DNA from 4 places in the Streptomyces sp. NPDC002853 genome. Region 1 is predicted to be linked to each of the others. Evidence: riboswitches for the same ligand, from Rfam matches in the RefSeq annotation. Region 1 holds a riboswitch; each other region holds the start of a gene.

Region 1 (4,237 bases):
CCCGCGTCCCGCAGGCCCTGCAAAGTGGTCAGGAGGCGTTCTTGGCCGTCCGGGTCGAGTCCCGCGGTCGGCTCGTCGAGGATCAGGACGCGGGGTCGCATCGCCACGGCTCCCGCGATGGCCGTGCGCTTGCGCTGGCCGTAGGAGAGCAGATGGGTGGGGCGGTCCGCCAGGGCGCTGACGTCGAGCGCGGCGAGAGCCTCGGCGACCCGGCCGCGCACCTCGCAGTCCGTGAGACCCAGGTTCAGCGGCCCGAAGGACACGTCTTGTTCGACGGAGGCGGCGAAGAGCTGGTCGTCCGGGTCCTGCACCACCAGTTGGACGGTGGTGCGCAGCCGGGTGAGCCCCTTGCGGTCGTACGTCACGGGAGTGTCCCCGAGGATCAATTGGCCCTGGTCGGGGCGGAGTCCGCCGCTCAGGAGCCGCATGAGGGTGGTCTTGCCGCTGCCGTTGCGTCCGAGCAGCGCGAGGGCGCGTCCCTCGGTGACGTCGAAGTCCAGGCCGCTGAGGACGGTGGGCCCGTCCTCGTACGCGTAGGAAGCGGCGCGCAGAGCGACCAAGGATCCACTCGGCTCGCTCATGGCAGAACCCTTTCCAGTACGAGGGTGAGGGCCGCGAGGGCCACGAGGAGCACGGCGCTCGCGGTCACGAAGGGCCGCGAGATCCGGGCGTCGGGCACGAGCACCCGCAGGGTCCCGTCATATCCGCGTCCGGCGAGCCCGGCCTGCAGCCGGCTCGCCCGGTCGAAGGCCCGCACGAACGCGGTGGCGCCGAGACCGCCGAGGGAACGCCAGGTGGCGGCCCGGGTGGTGTGGCCGAGCCGCGCGGCCTGGGCCTGCCGGATGCGGCTCATGGAATCAAGGAGCAGGAAGCTCATCCGGTACATGACCAGGGCCACGTCGACGACCGGCGCCGGTACGCCTGCCTTCACCAGGCGGGGCAGCAGGTCCGACATGGGGGTGGTGAAGGCGAAGAGCAGGACGCCGAGCGAGGCCGCCGAGGTGCGCAGGAGCAGTCCGCCCGCCCGCTCGGGGCCGCCGTCGGCGAGCGTGACGAACCCTTCGGGGCCGCCCAGTTGGACGACCAGGGTCAGGGCGCCGGTGACGCAGAAGCCGAGGGGCACGCGGTAGGCGCGCCACAGTTTGCGCGGCGGCACACCGGCGGGTCCGAACAGCACGGTGAGCGCGGCGACCAGGACCAGGGCAGCACCCGGCCAGGGCGGCAGGGAGACGGCAAGGACGGTGAGGCCGAGTCCGAGCACGGCTTTGTCCACGGGGTGGCGGCGGCGCCAGCGACTGCTGTGCGCCGCCGCGTCGATGGGCAGCACGCCGCGTCAGACCTGCCCGGTCCCGGCCCGGCTGCTCTTCTCGTCGGCGGCCTGCTCCGCGGCGGCGGCCTCGGCCAGCGCCGTCTCGGCACCCTGACGGCGCCCCTTGCGCAGACCGAAGTAGTAGGCGAGGACGCCCGCGCCGAGCGCCGCCTGCAGCGCGAAGAGCGCCGACTCGATCTCCCCGGAGGGGGGTTCGTACAGCGGCGAGAACCAGGGCTCGTAGTCCGGCTCGATCTCGGTGATCGCGGTCTCGGCCTGGGCGTCGGCCCCGGCGAACGGCTCCTTCTCGTCGTCGCCCAGACCGAGCGCCAGCGGCAGCACGGCCAGCGCGGCGACGATGAGGAGAAGCAGAGTGTTGATCTTCGCGTTCCGGCTCATCAGGCGCTGGCCCCCGTCTCCGTCTCGTTCTTGCTCTCGTTCGTGCTCTTGCTCTCGTTCGTGCTCTTGGTGACCGCCTCCGCGGACGGCTTCGTGCCCTGGAGCAGCACGCCGAGCCGCGTGAGCTCGCCCCTGCTCGACTGCACGAGCAGGCGCATCACCACGACGGTGAGCAGTCCCTCGCTGACCGCGAGGGGGATCTGCGTGACGGCGAAGATGCCGCCGAACTTGCCCAGGGCGCCGATGAATCCGCTGCTGGGGTCCGGAAATGCCAGCGCGAGCTGGACGCTGGTGACGCAGTACGTGGACAGGTCGGCGACGAACGCGCCGAAGAACACGGCGACCATGAGCGGCACGTCGTACCGCTTCAGGAGCCGGTAGACGGCGTACCCGGCCCATGGCCCGACGATCGCCATGGAGAACACGTTGGCGCCCAGCGTGGTGAGCCCGCCATGGGCGAGCAGCAGCGCCTGGAACAGCAGCGTGATGGTGCCGAGCACCGCCATGATCGGCGGCCGGAACAGGATCGCGCCGAGCCCGGTTCCCGTCGGATGCGAGCAACTGCCCGTGACGGACGGGATCTTCAGCGCGGAAAGGACAAAGGTGAACGCTCCGGAGGCACCCAGGAGCAGTGTGCTCTCCGGGTGTTCCTTGACCTCACGGGTGAGGGAGCGGACTCCGTGGACGACGAACGGCGCGGACGCTACGCCCCAGGCGATCGCGTGCGCCGGCGGGAGGAAACCCTCGGCTATGTGCATGGCTAAGCAGACCCTCTCCAGCACCTCGTGGATGGACAACGCGCCTTGGCCGGTCTCCTGGCTGACGGGTCGTACCGACCGGACTCCGCCTTCCCGGGCGCGTGTTGCGCCCAGTGGCTGCCGCGAGGGCTGGAGCCGGACTTCCCGATCACAGTGGCGAGGGCCGCACCGGCATCACACCGATTTCCCGAGCACCAAGGCGTGGTGACCCTAGTGCGGAATCAAGTGACCTGACAACTTGCGGGACCACACCGCTTGTGGCACGCGCGAGCGCACATGACCTGGGCGTACGCCCCTGGTCAGCCCCTGCCCATCGGCTCGTGTGCGCCCGGCGTACGCCCCGCCCCCGACAAAGACGACGACCGCAGGGCCGTGTTCCTCCGTGTCCCTCCGTGTCTCACCTCACGGTCCGGAATGTGATCAGTACCGCCCATGAGGCCCGACCACCCTCTAGCCTGATCCGTGCAGCTGGTTCGCCCTGTCCGCCAGGCAGAGGCGTCGCAAGAGGGAACCCGGTGGGAATCCGGGACTGCCCCGCAGCGGTGAGTGGGAACGACCGCCGTCATACGCACTGGGTCCAGCGGATCCGGGAAGCGACGGCCAGTAGGTGTCTGCCCCGGCAGATGTGCCCGCGAGTCCGAAGACCTGCCCGTTGCCCGCATGTGATCCCTCACGTGCGGACATCCCGGTGACCTCGTGGGCGGGTCGGCGTACAGATCAGGTGGGGCACCGCGCCGGTGGCGCGCGTCCGTCCGCCCGGTCCGTCATCCCTTCGCGTCCGTGTCCCGTCCCCGGGATTCTCAGGAGTCATCTCGCGAAGGAGATTTCCGTGACAGCGAAGTCCGCAGCCGCGGCAGCACGAGCCACCGTGTACGGCTACCCCCGCCAGGGCCCCGACCGGGAACTGAAGAAGGCCGTCGAGGGCTATTGGAAGGGCCGCGTCAGCGCCGACGCCCTGCGGGAGACCGCGGCGCGGCTGCGCCGTTCCACCTGGCGGCACCTGGCCGACGCCGGCATCCACGAAGTGCCGACCGGCGACTTCTCGTACTACGACCACGTCCTGGACACCAGCATCATGGTCGGCGCCGTCCCCCGGCGGCACCGCGAGGCCGTCGACACCGACTCCCTCGACGGCTATTTCGCGATGGCCCGCGGCACCCAGGACGTGGCGCCGCTGGAGATGACCAAGTGGTTCGACACCAACTACCACTACCTGGTGCCGGAGCTGGGCCCCGACACCGTATTCGCCGCCGACTCGGCCAAGCAGGTCGCCGAGCTCGAGGAGGCCGTGGCGCTCGGCCTCGCGGCACGCCCGGTCCTTGTCGGCCCGGTGACCTATCTGCTGCTCGCCAAGCCCGCGCCCGGCGTGGCCGCCGACTTCGATCCGCTCACCCTCCTCGACCGCCTGCTGCCCGTCTACGCGGAGGTCCTCGCCGACCTGCGCGCCGCGGGCGCCGAGTGGGTGCAGCTCGACGAGCCGGCCCTGGTCCAGGACCGCACCCCGGCGGAGCTCAATGCCGCCGCCCGCGCCTACCGCGACCTCGGAGCGCTCGCCGACCGGCCGCAACTCCTTGTCGCCTCCTACTTCGGCAGGCTCGGCGAGGCCCTGCCCGTGCTGGCCAAGGCGCCGGTCGAGGGGCTCGCCCTGGACTTCACGGAGGCCGCCGCCGGCCAGTTGCAGGATCTCGCCGCCGTCGGCGGACTGCCCGGCAAGCGCCTTGTCGCGGGTGTCGTCAACGGCCGCAACATCTGGATCAACGACCTGGAGAAG
Region 2 (4,237 bases), on a different contig from region 1:
AGGGAGCAGGCGACGGCTTCTTCGGCCGTGGCCTGTGCGGGTACGGGGGCGGGAGCGGACTCGGCGGTGTTGCCGGCCGCCGCGCGGGCGATGCGGGTCGCCGGGCGCGAACGCAGGTAGTACGTGGTCTTGAGACCCTGCTGCCAGGCGTAGGCGTACATCGAGGAGAGCTTGCCGATGGTCGGCGTCTCCAGGAACAGGTTCAGGGACTGCGCCTGGTCCAGGAACGGCGTGCGCGCGGCGGCCATGTCGATCAGGCCGCGCTGCGGGATCTCCCACGCGGTGCGGTAGAGCTCGCGCACCTCCGCCGGGATCCAGCTGAAGCCCTGCACGGAGCCGCTGGACTCGCGCAGCGCCTCGCGGGTCTGCGCGTCCCAGACGCCGAGCCGTTTCAGCTCCTCCACCAAGTAGGCGTTGACCTGGAGGAACTCGCCGCTCAGCGTCTCGCGCTTGAAGAGGTTGGAGACCTGCGGCTCGATGCACTCGTACACGCCCGCGATGGACGCGATCGTGGCGGTCGGCGCGATGGCGAGCAGCAGCGAGTTGCGCATACCGGTCGTGGCGATACGTTCCCGCAGCGCGGCCCAGCGCTCCGGCCAGGTCAGCTCGACGCCGTAGTGGTCGGGGTGCAGGACGCCGCGTGCGGTGCGGGTCTTCTCCCAGGCCGGGAGCGGCCCGTTGCGTTCGGCGAGGTCGGCGGAGGCCTCGTAGGCGGCGAGCATGATCCGCTCGGCGATGCGCGTCGAGAGGGCGCGCGCGGCGGGGGAGTCGAAGGGCAGCTTCAGCTGGAAGAAGACGTCCTGGAGGCCCATCGCGCCGAGGCCCACGGGGCGCCACTTGGCGTTGGAGCGCCCGGCCTGCTCGGTCGGATAGAAGTTGATGTCGACCACGCGGTCGAGGAACGTGACGGCGGTGCGGACGGTCTCGTCGAGCCGCTCCCAGTCGATGTCACCGGCGGCCGTGTCCACGAAGGCGCCGAGGTTCACCGAACCCAGGTTGCAGACGGCCGTCTCGCCGTCGTCCGTCACCTCCAGGATCTCCGTGCAGAGGTTGGAGGAGTGGACGGTGTGGCCGGGCTCCGCCGTCTGGTTGGCGGTGCGGTTGGCGGCGTCCTTGAACGTCATCCAGCCGTTGCCGGTCTGCGCCAGGGTGCGCATCATGCGGCCGTACAGCTCGCGGGCCGGGATGGTCTTGCGGGCGAGCCCGGCGGCCTCGGCCTTGCGGTAGGCGGCGTCGAACTCGTCGCCCCACAGGTCGACGAGCTCGGGCACGTCGGCGGGCGAGAACAGCGACCAGTCCTGGTCGGCGGCGACCCGGCGCATGAACTCGTCCGGGATCCAGTGCGCGAGGTTGAGGTTGTGCGTGCGGCGCGCGTCCTCACCCGTGTTGTCGCGCAGCTCCAGGAACTCCTCGATGTCGGAGTGCCAGGTCTCCAGGTAGACCGCGGCGGCGCCCTTGCGGCGGCCGCCCTGGTTCACGGCGGCGACGGAGGCGTCCAGCGTCTTGAGGAACGGCACGATTCCGTTGGAGTGGCCGTTCGTGCCGCGGATCAGCGAACCGCGGGCACGGACGCGGGAGTACGAGAGGCCGATGCCGCCCGCGTGCTTGGAGAGGCGCGCGACCTGGTGGTAGCGGTCGTAGATGGAGTCCAGCTCGTCCAGCGGGGAGTCGAGGAGGTAGCAGGAGGACATCTGCGGGTGCCGGGTGCCGGAGTTGAAGAGCGTCGGCGAGGACGGCAGGTAGTCCAGGCGGCTCATCAGGCGGTACAGGGAGGCGACTTCGTCCGCCGAGCGCGTGCTCTCGTCCTCCGCCAGGCCGCTCGCGACGCGCAGCATGAAGTGCTGCGGGGTCTCGATGACGTGCCGGGTGATCGGGTGGCGAAGGAGGTAGCGGCTGTGCAGGGTGCGCAGGCCGAAGTAGCCGAAGCGGAAGTCGGCGCCGTCCTCCAGGGCGGCGTCCACGAGACCGTCGAGGCGCTCCGCGTGATCGGTGACGAACGCGGCGGTGCGGTCCGCGATCAGGCCCTCGCGGTGCCCGACGGCGACCGACTCGGAGAAGCTGCGCACGCCCTGCGACGCGGCCTCGTCACGGATGCTGAGGCTGAGGAGCCTGGCCGCCAGCTGCGAGTACGTCGGGTCCTCGGAGATGAGGCCGGCGGCGGCCTCGGTCGCCAGCTCCCGCAGTTCCGCCAGATCCGCGTTGGCCGAGCGGCCCCGCAGCGCGGCGGCGGCGACCCGGCCCGGGTCGGCGTCGGGGAGGTCGGCGGTGAGGTCGGTCAGGGTACGCAGCAGCGCGGTTCCTGGGCCGTCGGCGGTCTGCTGACCGTCGGTGGTCTGCGCTGACGCAGGTTCGGCTGGCGCGATGGTCACGTGGAGCACTCCCTCGCTCGGCTCAGGGCCTTGGGGAGGGGTGAGTGACACACGGGGGCCCACCCTTGGCAGGGCTGCGCTCCGCGTCCACCAGCCCATTCCACGAGGCCCGGACGTCGTCGGCACCCGGACCGGTCAGAACGGGTGCGCTGTCGACAGGTCTTCGGACTTGCGAGCACGACAAATGCGTACTCATACACCGTTGCGGGACAGTTCCGGACTTGCACCGGATTCCCCTGCGGCGACAGCGAGCACGAGCATACATCTTGTGCTGGCTCCGAACGTCAGCCCCATATCTTGTGTCGGGGCGGGTATCCCCTAGGGTGGCGGCCGAACTCATCGTCGAACAGGGGGAGACGGCGTGCGAGGGCGGGGCGTGGGCTGTGCGATGGCGTTGCTGATGCTCGTCGCCGGGTGCGGGGACGGCGGGGAGCAGCCCGTGAGGCATCCGGGGACCACGGCCGCCGGTGTCGACGGCGACGCCGGTCCCGGCAAAGTTTTCACGGACGCGGAGCTGATGGCGGCGCTGCTTCCGGCGAAGGCCGTGGGCCCGCGGGCCGAGGCGCTCGATGCCGCCACGGGGTCCTACGACCAGCATTACGGGGGCGGTGACTGGGGCACCTGCGAGTCCGGCGCGAAGGCGAGCAGGGAGCTCTCCGGGATGCGGGGGGCCAGTGCCGGCCAGGCCATTCGCGGCTTTCCCGGGGCGATGGCCGACAAGGGAGATCCCTTCGTGACCCAGAGCCTGGTCTCGATGCCGCACGCGCGGGCCGAACGCCACGTCGCGCTGCGCCGACAGCTCATCAAGGCGTGCCCCGCCGTCACCGTCGACACCGAGGCGGCCCCGGTCGAGGAGCATCACGTGGTCGAGGAGCTGGCGGACCTCGGTGACGAGGCGATCCTGGAGACCACGCGGCACGAGGGCGGCGACGAGTACGACGGAACCCCTTACTACAAGGCCGAGGTGCGCGTCGGCGGCGTGCTCGTCCTGGTGGATGCGGGCACCGACAAGGACCTGACGCTCTCCTCGGCGACCAAGGCGGCGGCGCGGGTCCGGACGCAGCTCTACAAGTCCCCGTGAGGCCGCGGGCACGACAACGGGCCGCCGGATGACTCCGGCGGCCCGCGTCACGCACGTACAGAAGGGGCTCAGTGCCCGCCCGGCGCTCCCGCCGTGGCCGGCGGCAGCTCCTCCACGACACCCGGGTCGCCCGCGTCCGCCGTGTAGTCGCCGGGAGACGTCTCGTCGATGCCGTCAGGGGCCTTCATGGCGCGCAGGACGAAGGTCATGACCACGGTGACCACCACGTTCAGGACGAACGCCGTGAGGCCGATGTAGCCGATCTCGCCGATGCCCGGGATCTCGTCGGACGAGCCGCCGAAGTGCTTCTGCGTCGGCGAGGCGACGCCGTACGCGGCGGCCGTCCCGTAGACCATGCCGACCGCCCAGCCCGCGAGCAGCGCCCAGCGGTGGAACCACCGCGTGAACAGGCCGCCGACGAGCGCGGGCATGGTCTGCAGGATCCAGATGCCGCCCAGGAGCTGGAAGTTGATCGCGACCGTCTTGTCCATGGTGAGGACGAAGGCGAGCGCGCCGACCTTCACCAGGAGCGAGACCAGCTTGGAGACCTTGGTCTCCTGCGCGGGTGTCGCGTCCGGCTTGATGAAGTCCTTGTAGATGTTCCTGGTGAAGAGGTTCGCGGCCGCGATGGACATGATGGCGGCCGGGACGAGCGCGCCGATGCCGATCGCCGCGAACGCGACGCCGGTGAACCAGTCGGGGAACATGTTCTCGAACAGCTGCGGGATCGCCAGCTGGCCGTTCTCCACCTTCACCCCGGCCGCGATCGCCATGAAGCCGAGCAGCG
Region 3 (4,237 bases), on a different contig from region 1:
TGAAGGGGATGAGCTTCAGCGACGGGTCCATCGACTTGCGGGTCAGCACCCCCTTCATCTCCAGGAAGGGCAGGAGGGACTCCTCCAGGTCGTTGCGGTACGTCGTGTTGTCCGCGTCGAAGACGGCGTACGCGCCCTTGTCCTCGTTCTTCGCGATGACCTTGCCCAGCTTCTTCGCGACCGGCTTCGGCCAGTGCTTCAGCTCGGACGTCGCGGCCTTCGCCGCCCTCGCCGTCGTCGCGGAGGCGTCCGCGGCCGTCGCGTCCTTGCTCGGCCAGAGCGCCGTCCCCGCGAGAACGGCCGCGGTGAGCGCGCCCGCCGTGCCGATGACGGCCAGCTTGCCCTTTGCCTTTGATGCCATGGTTCCGTGCCCCCTGAGAGCGGTCTGCGCCCCGTCCGGAGCGGCGGGTCATCGTATGGGGTCGCACCACGGATTCCCATGATCGACATCACCGGACGGAACGGGCATGGGACCTCCGTACGGGGGTAGGGGAGACGGACGCCCACCGCGCTTTCGGGCCTGCTCCGGAGCGGCGCCCAGCGCATACTGGAAGGCATGGAGAGCGCCTCCCGGGAGTTCGTGCGGGCCGCCCCACGGCTCGACGGCATGGTGGTGTCCGCCGTCGGCTACCGCACGCGGGGCGAGATGCGCGGCCTGCACCGCGGCCTGCCGTCCCCGTACCTGACGCTGATCTTCTCCCTCGACGGCCCCGTCGTCACCGGCGCCACCCCCGAGCAGGCCGGCACCCGCGACGCCGTCCGCACGGACATCGTCCTCGGCGGCCTCCACCAGTCCCCGGCGTACGTCGTGCGGCCCGAGCACGAGGCGGGCATCCAGCTCGCCGTGCACCCGCTGGCCGCCCGCGCCCTGTTCGGCCTGCCGGCGGCGGAACTCGCCGGTGAGCTGGTGACGCCCGGCGCGGAGGTGATGGGGCGCCGCGCCGCCGAGCTGCGGGAGCTGCTGTGCGAGCAGGGCGGCTGGGAACAGCGGTTCGCCTCCCTGTCCGCCTACTTGAGGCAGCGCGCGGCCACCGACACCTCCGGCGGCTCCGTACGCCCCGAGGTCGGCGAGGCCTGGGCCTGGCTGGCCCGGCACCAGGGGGTGGGCACCCTGCGCGGGCTCTCCCGGCACGTCGCCCTCAGCGAACGCCGCCTCACCACCCTCTTCCGCGCCGAGACGGGCCTGAGCCCCAAGCAGGCAGGACGCCTGATGCGCTTCCAGCGCGCGCGGAACGCCGTCGTGCGCCCCGTCGCGGCGGGCGCGGCCCCCGACCTGGCCCGCGTCGCCGCGGAGTGCGGTTACTACGACCACTCCCACCTGGTGCGGGACTTCCGGCAGTACACCGGCGCGAGCCCCAGCGCCTGGCTGGCCGAAGAGTGCCGGAATATCCAAGCCGGGAGCCATGCCGGGGGCGAAGAGTAGGAGCCATGAACACCACCGAGAATCAGCAGAAGCAGCCCGGGACCGCCCCCGGCGGGCGCGCTCCCAGCGTCTGGCCGACCCTCCAGGCGAACGACGCCCCCGCCCTGATCGATTTCCTGGTCGGCACCGTCGGTTTCCTGCGCACCGTCGTCTACGAGGACGGCGGCAGCGTGGCCCACGCCGAGCTCGACTGGCCCGAGGGCGGAGCGATCATGCTCGGCTCGTACGACGACGGCGCCGGGGACTGGTGCCTGAAGCCGGGCACCTTCGGCACGTACGTCGTCACCGACCGGGTGGACGACCTCCACCAGCGGCTCAGCACCGCGGGCGTCGAGATCATCCGTGAGATCGAGGACAAGCCGTACGGCAGCCGGGAGTTCGCCATCGCCGACCCCGAGGGCAACAAATGGTCCTTCGGCACCTACCGCGGCGCACTGAGGCCCCAGCAGCCGTCCTGACCTCGCGTGATAGCTTGCGCACGCCAGTCAACCCACACCAGGGCCAGGGAATCCGGTGCGAATCCGGAACTGACGCGCAGCGGTGAGGGGGAACGGGCGGGGCCACGGCCACTGGGCGTCCACGGACGCCTGGGAAGGCGCCCCGCCCGGCCGATCCCCGAGTCCGAAGACCTGCTGGCACCTTCGTCCGCGCACCGGGCGGCGGAGGTGACGAAGCAGGCCAGGCTCCGCGTATGAGCCGTGAGACTCAAGGGATCTCGTGTCCTCCACCGCCCGTCGTGTACGTACGTCTGTTCTCCTCGCCACGGCCCTGGCCGTCACCCTGACCTCCTGCGGCGGTTCATCGGGAACCCCCGGCACGTCCACCGCGGACGACAAGGCCGCCGGTTACCCGCTGACCCTCACCTCCTGCGGCGAGAAGGCGGAGATCAAGGCGCCGCCGCGGCGAGCGGTCTCCCTCGACCAGGGCTCCACGGAGATCCTGCTCTCCCTCGGCCTCGCGGACCGCATGGCCGGCACCGGCACCTGGACGGACCCGGTGCTCAAGGGCCTGGAGAAGGACAACGCCAAGGTCGACCGGCTCGCCGACAGCTACCCCTCCTTCGAGAAGGTCCTCGCCCAGGAACCGGACCTCGTCACCGCCTCCTTCCTGGCGACGGTCAGCAAGGGCGGGGTCGCCGACCGCGCCAAGTTCGCCGAACTCGGCGTACCCGCCTATGTCTCGCCCTCCGACTGCGCGGGCAAGGACAACAGCGGCGACGGCGACGGCAAGCGCGTCAAGACGCTGACCATGGACACCGTCTACGGCGAAGTGCGCGACCTGGCCAGGGCCTTCGGGGTCGAGAAGCGCGGCGAACGCCTGATCGCGGAACTCAAGGGCCGGGTGGCGAAGGCCACGAAGACCGTCAAGAACGCTTCCGCGTCCGGCACTTCGCTCCTCTACTGGTTCGCCAACTCCGACGCCCCCTACATCGCGGGCTGCTGCGGGGCACCGGGCATCATCACGCGCGAACTGGGCGTGCAGAACGTCTTCGACGACACCCGCGAGGAGTGGCCCCAGATCAACTGGGAGACGGTGGCGGACCGGGACCCGGACGTCCTGGTGATCGGCGACCTCACCCGCAAGTCGCAGACGGCCGAGAGCGCGAAGAAGAAGATCGAGTTCCTGGAGTCCAACCCGGTCACCAAGAACCTGACCGCCGTGAAGAAGAAGCGGTACGTACTGCTGAGCGGCCAGGCCATGAACCCGACGATCCGCACGGTGGACGGCATCGAACAAGTCGCGGCCGCATTGCGCCAGTTCGGCCTCGACAAGTGAGGAAGGCCGCCCAGGGCCGCCTACGTTCCGCCCTGCTCTGGACGGCGGGCCTCGCCGCCCTCGCCCTCTCCGTGGCGCTGGCCGTCACCATCGGCCCCGCCGACATCTCCGTCCCCGACGTGTGGTCGGCGGTCGCGGCGCACCTCGGCTGGGGAGAGGCGAAGCTGACACCCATCCGGGACGGCATCGTCTGGAACCTGCGCATGCCGCGCACGCTCCTCGCGGCGGTCTGCGGCGCGGGCCTCGCGGTCTGCGGAACAGTCCTCCAGTCCCTCCTGCGCAACCCGCTCGCCGACCCCTTCGTGCTCGGCGTCTCCTCGGGGGCGTCCACGGGTGCCGTCGCGATCGTCGTCCTGGGGGTCGGCGGGGGAGTGGTGTCGGTCTCGGCGGGCGCCTTCGCCGGAGCCCTCGTCTCCTTCGCGCTCGTGCTGCTGCTCAGCCACACCCTGGGCGCGAGCGCCGACAGGGTGGTGCTCTCCGGGGTGGCGGCGATGCAGCTCTTCTCCTCGCTCACCTCGTTCGTGATCCTGACGTCGGGCGACGCGGAGACGACGCGGAGCGTCCTGTTCTGGCTGCTCGGCTCGTTGAGCGGGGTGGGCTGGACGGACGTCTCGCTGTGCGCGGCGGTGCTCCTCGTGGCCCTCGCCGTCTGCCTGACGCAGGCCCGCACCCTGGACGCGTTCGCGTTCGGCCAGGACGCGGCGGCGACACTGGGCGTCCACGTGGCGCGGGTCCGCCTGCTGCTGCTTTCCGTCACGGCCCTGCTCACGGCGGCACTGGTCAGCAGCGCGGGCGCCATCGGTTTCGTGGGCCTGGTGCTGCCGCACGCGGCCCGCGCCCTGGTCGGTTCCGGGCACGCGCGGCTGCTCCCGGTCACGGCGCTCGCGGGGGCGGTGTTCCTGGTCTGGGTGGACACGCTGGCCCGCACGGTCCTCGACCCCCAGGAGGTTCCCGTGGGGGTGGTGACGTCACTGATCGGCGTCCCGGCGTTCGTCCTGGTCCTCTACCGCACCAGGAAGACGGGCAGGACGACATGAC
Region 4 (4,237 bases), on a different contig from region 1:
GTTGCCGCCGAGACCGTACGTGCCGGGGCGCAGGCTCGCGAAGGCGCGGGTCAGGGTGATCTGGCCGGCGGCCGTGGAGTGGACCGTGAGGCGGGGCTCGCTCGGCAGCGGGCGGCCCGCGGGTGCTTTCAGGGCCGCGTTGCTGGCGAACCGGCCCGCGGCGACGGCGGCTGCGCCGCCCAGGAGGGCGGTGGTGACGGCGGTGACGGCCGTTGCCGTCGCTTTGGCTTGGCGCACCTGCCCAGTGTCCGGCCCTGACCCCGCTGAGGCCAGTGGGCGGGGCCCGCGGGGTGATGTCACCGTTGGCCGTAGCCCCGCAGCCTGTCCTCCACCTCCCTCAGCTGTCCCGTGGACAGGAGGGTCGGGGCGTGGCCCGGGACGGAGCTTGCCGTGAGCCAGAGGCGGGACATCCACTCCAGCTGCGCCGTGCGGTCGTACGCCTGGTCCAGCGTGTCTCCGTAGGTGAGGGTTCCGTGGTTCTGCAGCAGGCAGCCCGTGCGCTCCCTGAGGGCCCGGAGCATGTTCTCGGCCAACTCGTCCGAGCCGTACGGCGCGTACCGCGCGACGCGGACCGGGCCGCCGAGGGCGGCCGTCATGTAGTGGATGGGCGGAAGCTCCGGGACCAGGGTGGAGACGGCGGTGGCGTGCACCGCGTGGGTGTGCACCACGGCTCCGGCGTACGTGGTCCGGTAGACGGCCAGGTGCATGGGCAGTTCGCTGGTCGGGGCGAGGTCACCGAAGAGGCGGTTGCCGTCCGTGTCGACACCGACGGCGTCCCGCGGGGTCAGGCGGTCGTACGGCACGCCGCTCGGGGTGACCAGGATCGTGCCGCCGACGCGCACCGAGACGTTGCCCGACGTGCCGACCACCAGGCCGTCCGTCACGGTTCTGCGGGCCGCCGCCACCAGCTCGTCCCAGGCCCGCCCGATCGCGTCCCGCCGGTCCTCGTCCCGCTCGTCCCGCTGCTCCGTCATGCCGTGATCCTGCCAGCAGCGGGGCCGACACGGGCCGGCCCGCGGTCGGCCCGTGTTCGGTGATCTTCCACTAGCCTCTGGGTGATTTGTCCCGCACGTCGCCATCCGGGGGAAATATGGCTCGTGGCCACGCACCGTCCCGTCGTCGCGCCCGCGTCATCACGGCCTCCGTGACGGCCCTACCCCTCGGGGGCGCCGCCCTCGCCGAGATTCCGGTTTCGACCGCGGGCAGCCGAGCGGGCATGGTCGCCTGGATCAGTTCCTTCAGCGGCGAGGCGGAGCGGCAGACCAGCACGACGACGCCGGCGCACTGCCGGGTGATCAGAATCTCCTCAACGGCTCGGCGAGCCAGTGGAAGAGCTTCGCGCGTGGGTAGCCGGGTACCCCGGAAGGCCCTGATTGCGGGCCTCCGGGCGCCGCGCCGGGCGATCTCCGGCAGATCCCGAAAGGAACCGGAGTGGCGGTGCCCCGGATTGGGTCACCGCACAGCCCGACCCAGTTCACTTTCCGTTCACTCTGCTTGCCTACGTTCCACTTGCCACTGACGTCCAACAGAAGCCTGGGTAAATGGAACACATCACGCTTCTCCTCGGGATCGTGATCGTTACCGCTCTCGTGTTCGACTTCACGAACGGTTTCCACGACACGGCCAACGCGATGGCGACCACCATCTCGACTGGCGCTCTCAAGCCCAAGACGGCGGTGGCCATGTCCGCCGTGCTGAATCTCGTCGGCGCTTTCCTCTCCGTCGAGGTCGCCAAGACGATCTCCGGAGGGATCGTCAACGAGGACGGACTGAAGACAGAGGTGATCTTCGCGGCGCTGGTCGGCGCGATCCTCTGGAATCTGCTGACCTGGCTGGTGGGCCTGCCCTCCAGTTCCTCCCACGCACTCTTCGGCGGCCTGATCGGCGCCGCGGTCATGTCGATGGGCTGGTCGTCGATCGACGGCGGCACCGTCGTCACCAAGATCCTGCTCCCCGCGATCGCCGCGCCCCTCGTGGCCGGTCTCGCCGCGACGCTGGCCACACGCCTGACGTACCGCATCGGGCGCAACACCGAGACCAAGGCCACCGCCAAGGGCTACCGCGTGGGCCAGATCGCCTCCGCGGGCCTCGTCTCGCTGGCCCACGGCACGAACGACGCGCAGAAGACCATGGGCATCATCACGCTCGCCCTGGTCACCGGCGGCGTCCTGAACCCCGGCGCCAACCCCCCGATGTGGGTCATCGTCTCGGCCGGTGTCGCCATCGCGCTCGGCACCTACCTCGGCGGCTGGCGCATCATCCGCACCATGGGCAAGGGCCTCACCGACCTCCAGCCGCAGCAGGGCTTCGCCGCCCAGACCAGCGCCGCGACGGTCATCCTGGCCTCCTCGCACCTGGGCTTCTCGCTCTCCACCACCCAGTCCTGCTCCGGCGCCGTGATGGGCGCGGGCCTCGGCCGCAAGGGCGGCGTCGTCCGCTGGTCCACGGCGAGCCGGATGTTCATCGCCTGGGGCCTGACGCTGCCGGCCGCCGGTCTGGTCGGCGCGGGCGCGGAGTTCCTCACCAAGCAGGGCCCCTGGGGCGTCGCGGTGACCGCCGCGCTGCTGGTGGCCGGCTCGGCCGTGATCTGGGTGCTCTCCCGGCGCAACGCCGTCGACCACACGAACGTCGCCGACGACGAGATCGGCGGCTCCTCCGTCGACGAGCCCGCGGGCGTCGTGACCACCGCGATGGCCGCCGTCACACCGCCCCCCACCGGGTCGGCCGTGGCGAGCGCGGACGTCGATTTCGTCAAGGCCACCATCGCGGCCCCGACCGGCACCGTGGCGGACCCCGCCCGGCCCGCCACGGTGTAAGGACAAGTCAGCATGGACATCGACTGGGCAGCTCTCGGCTCCGTCTTCGGAGTCAGCCTCGCGGTGACGGTGGCCCTGGTGGGCCTGTTCACCCTCGGCATCGTCGGCCTCTCCAAGCACGAGGCGGCCACGTCCGGCGCCTCCTCGGCCGCGGGCGGCGGCGCGGCGGCGGCACGCACGGGCGCGTACGTGTGCTTCGCGCTCTGCGCGGCGGCCGTGGCGTACGGGATCTATCTGATCGTCGCCTGACGACCACGCCGCCCGACGACCGGAGTTATCGGTGGGGTGCGGGACGCGTCTGCGTCCCGCACCCCACCTTCGTATGTGGGCCTCCGCACACTCTCCCGTCGCAGGTCAACGGCGAGTTGACGGGCCTTCGCGGGGCGTGGTGGACTGCCGGAGCCAATACGGCAGCAGGAGAGGAAGCCGGTGCGAATCCGGCGCGGTCCCGCCACTGTCATCGAGGAGCTGACTCCTCGGAAGCCAGGAACTCTCGCCGCCGATCACGTCGAACCAGGGCGCGGACACCCTGAGTGAGGACATATCGCCATGCGCGGCCGCCCGTTGCCGGACCAGTTCCCGAGCGTGAGCTCACTTCTCGGCACAACGACCGGCTGAAGCCATGCGTGCCGATCGCGACTTCGCGTACGGCGCCGCCGCCGGCCTTCTCGGTGATCTGTTCCTCGGCGATCCTCGCCGCGGGCACCCGGTCGCCGTGTTCGGGCGGGCCGCCGGTGCCGTCGAGCGTGTCTTGTGGCGTGACCACCGCGGGTGGGGCGCCCTGCATGCCGTGGTGTGCGCCGGAGGCGCTGCCGGTGCCGCCGCCCTGGCCTCTTCCCTCGTACGTGACTCACGTGCCGCATCCGTCGCGCTGACCGCCGCCACGACCTGGGCCGTGCTCGGCGGGACCTCCCTCGGACGTGAGGCGCGGGCCGTGGGCGGGGCGCTGACCGCCGGGGACATCGAGGTGGCCCGGGAACGGCTGCCGCATCTGTGCGGCCGGGACCCGCAGGCCCTCGACGCCGACGGCATCGCGCGTGCCGTGGTCGAGTCCGTCGCCGAGAACACGTCCGACGCCGTGGTGGGGGCCCTTGTGTGGGGCGCCATCGGCGGGGTGCCCGGTCTCGTCGCCTTCCGCGCCGTCAACACGCTCGACGCCATGGTCGGGCACAAGTCCACGAAGTACCGGCGCTACGGGTGGGCTTCGGCGCGCCTCGACGACGTCATGGGCTGGCCGGGGGCGCGGCTCACCGCCGTGCTCGCGGCCGTCGCCGGGGACGCCCCGCGCGGTGCGGCGCGTGCCTGGCGCCAGGACGCCGCCAAGCATCCGAGCCCCAACGCCGGGCCCGTCGAGGCCGCCTTCGCGGGGGCGTTGGGCGTACGGCTCGGGGGGACGCTCTCGTACGCGGGACGCGTGGAGC

The links. A riboswitch is a leader RNA that binds a small molecule or an ion and turns the genes downstream of it on or off. The one in region 1 is predicted to bind cobalamin.
Region 2: linked by a shared signal. The riboswitch ahead of ACWD02_RS08880 (ribonucleoside-diphosphate reductase subunit alpha) and the one ahead of metE (5-methyltetrahydropteroyltriglutamate--homocysteine S-methyltransferase) in region 1 are both predicted to bind cobalamin.
Region 3: linked by a shared signal. The riboswitch ahead of ACWD02_RS00575 (ABC transporter substrate-binding protein) and the one ahead of metE (5-methyltetrahydropteroyltriglutamate--homocysteine S-methyltransferase) in region 1 are both predicted to bind cobalamin.
Region 4: linked by a shared signal. The riboswitch ahead of ACWD02_RS29145 (cobalamin biosynthesis protein) and the one ahead of metE (5-methyltetrahydropteroyltriglutamate--homocysteine S-methyltransferase) in region 1 are both predicted to bind cobalamin.

Annotation. Positions count from the first base shown of each region.
Region 1 covers NZ_JBSFUS010000004.1:508,301-512,537, forward strand. Annotated here, with positions in the region: gene ACWD02_RS13600 (energy-coupling factor ABC transporter ATP-binding protein) at 1-581, opposite strand, end outside; gene cbiQ (cobalt ECF transporter T component CbiQ) at 578-1,327, opposite strand; gene ACWD02_RS13610 (energy-coupling factor ABC transporter substrate-binding protein) at 1,334-1,708, opposite strand; gene ACWD02_RS13615 (energy-coupling factor ABC transporter permease) at 1,708-2,466, opposite strand; cobalamin riboswitch at 2,497-2,680, opposite strand; cobalamin riboswitch at 2,919-3,133, shown strand; gene metE (5-methyltetrahydropteroyltriglutamate--homocysteine S-methyltransferase) at 3,296-4,237, shown strand, end outside.
Region 2 covers NZ_JBSFUS010000003.1:213,080-217,316, reverse strand. Annotated here, with positions in the region: gene ACWD02_RS08880 (ribonucleoside-diphosphate reductase subunit alpha) at 1-2,369, opposite strand, end outside; cobalamin riboswitch at 2,507-2,630, opposite strand; gene ACWD02_RS08875 (hypothetical protein) at 2,809-3,450, shown strand; gene mctP (monocarboxylate uptake permease MctP) at 3,519-4,237, opposite strand, start outside.
Region 3 covers NZ_JBSFUS010000001.1:120,918-125,154, reverse strand. Annotated here, with positions in the region: gene ACWD02_RS00590 (haloacid dehalogenase-like hydrolase) at 1-361, opposite strand, end outside; gene ACWD02_RS00585 (helix-turn-helix domain-containing protein) at 557-1,423, shown strand; gene ACWD02_RS00580 (VOC family protein) at 1,429-1,881, shown strand; cobalamin riboswitch at 1,889-2,074, shown strand; gene ACWD02_RS00575 (ABC transporter substrate-binding protein) at 2,141-3,199, shown strand; gene ACWD02_RS00570 (FecCD family ABC transporter permease) at 3,196-4,236, shown strand; gene ACWD02_RS00565 (ABC transporter ATP-binding protein) at 4,233-4,237, shown strand, end outside.
Region 4 covers NZ_JBSFUS010000011.1:57,815-62,051, forward strand. Annotated here, with positions in the region: gene ACWD02_RS29125 (alpha/beta hydrolase) at 1-237, opposite strand, end outside; gene ACWD02_RS29130 (class II aldolase/adducin family protein) at 297-974, opposite strand; gene ACWD02_RS29135 (anion permease) at 1,542-2,816, shown strand; gene ACWD02_RS29140 (hypothetical protein) at 2,829-3,065, shown strand; cobalamin riboswitch at 3,189-3,331, shown strand; gene ACWD02_RS29145 (cobalamin biosynthesis protein) at 3,439-4,237, shown strand, end outside.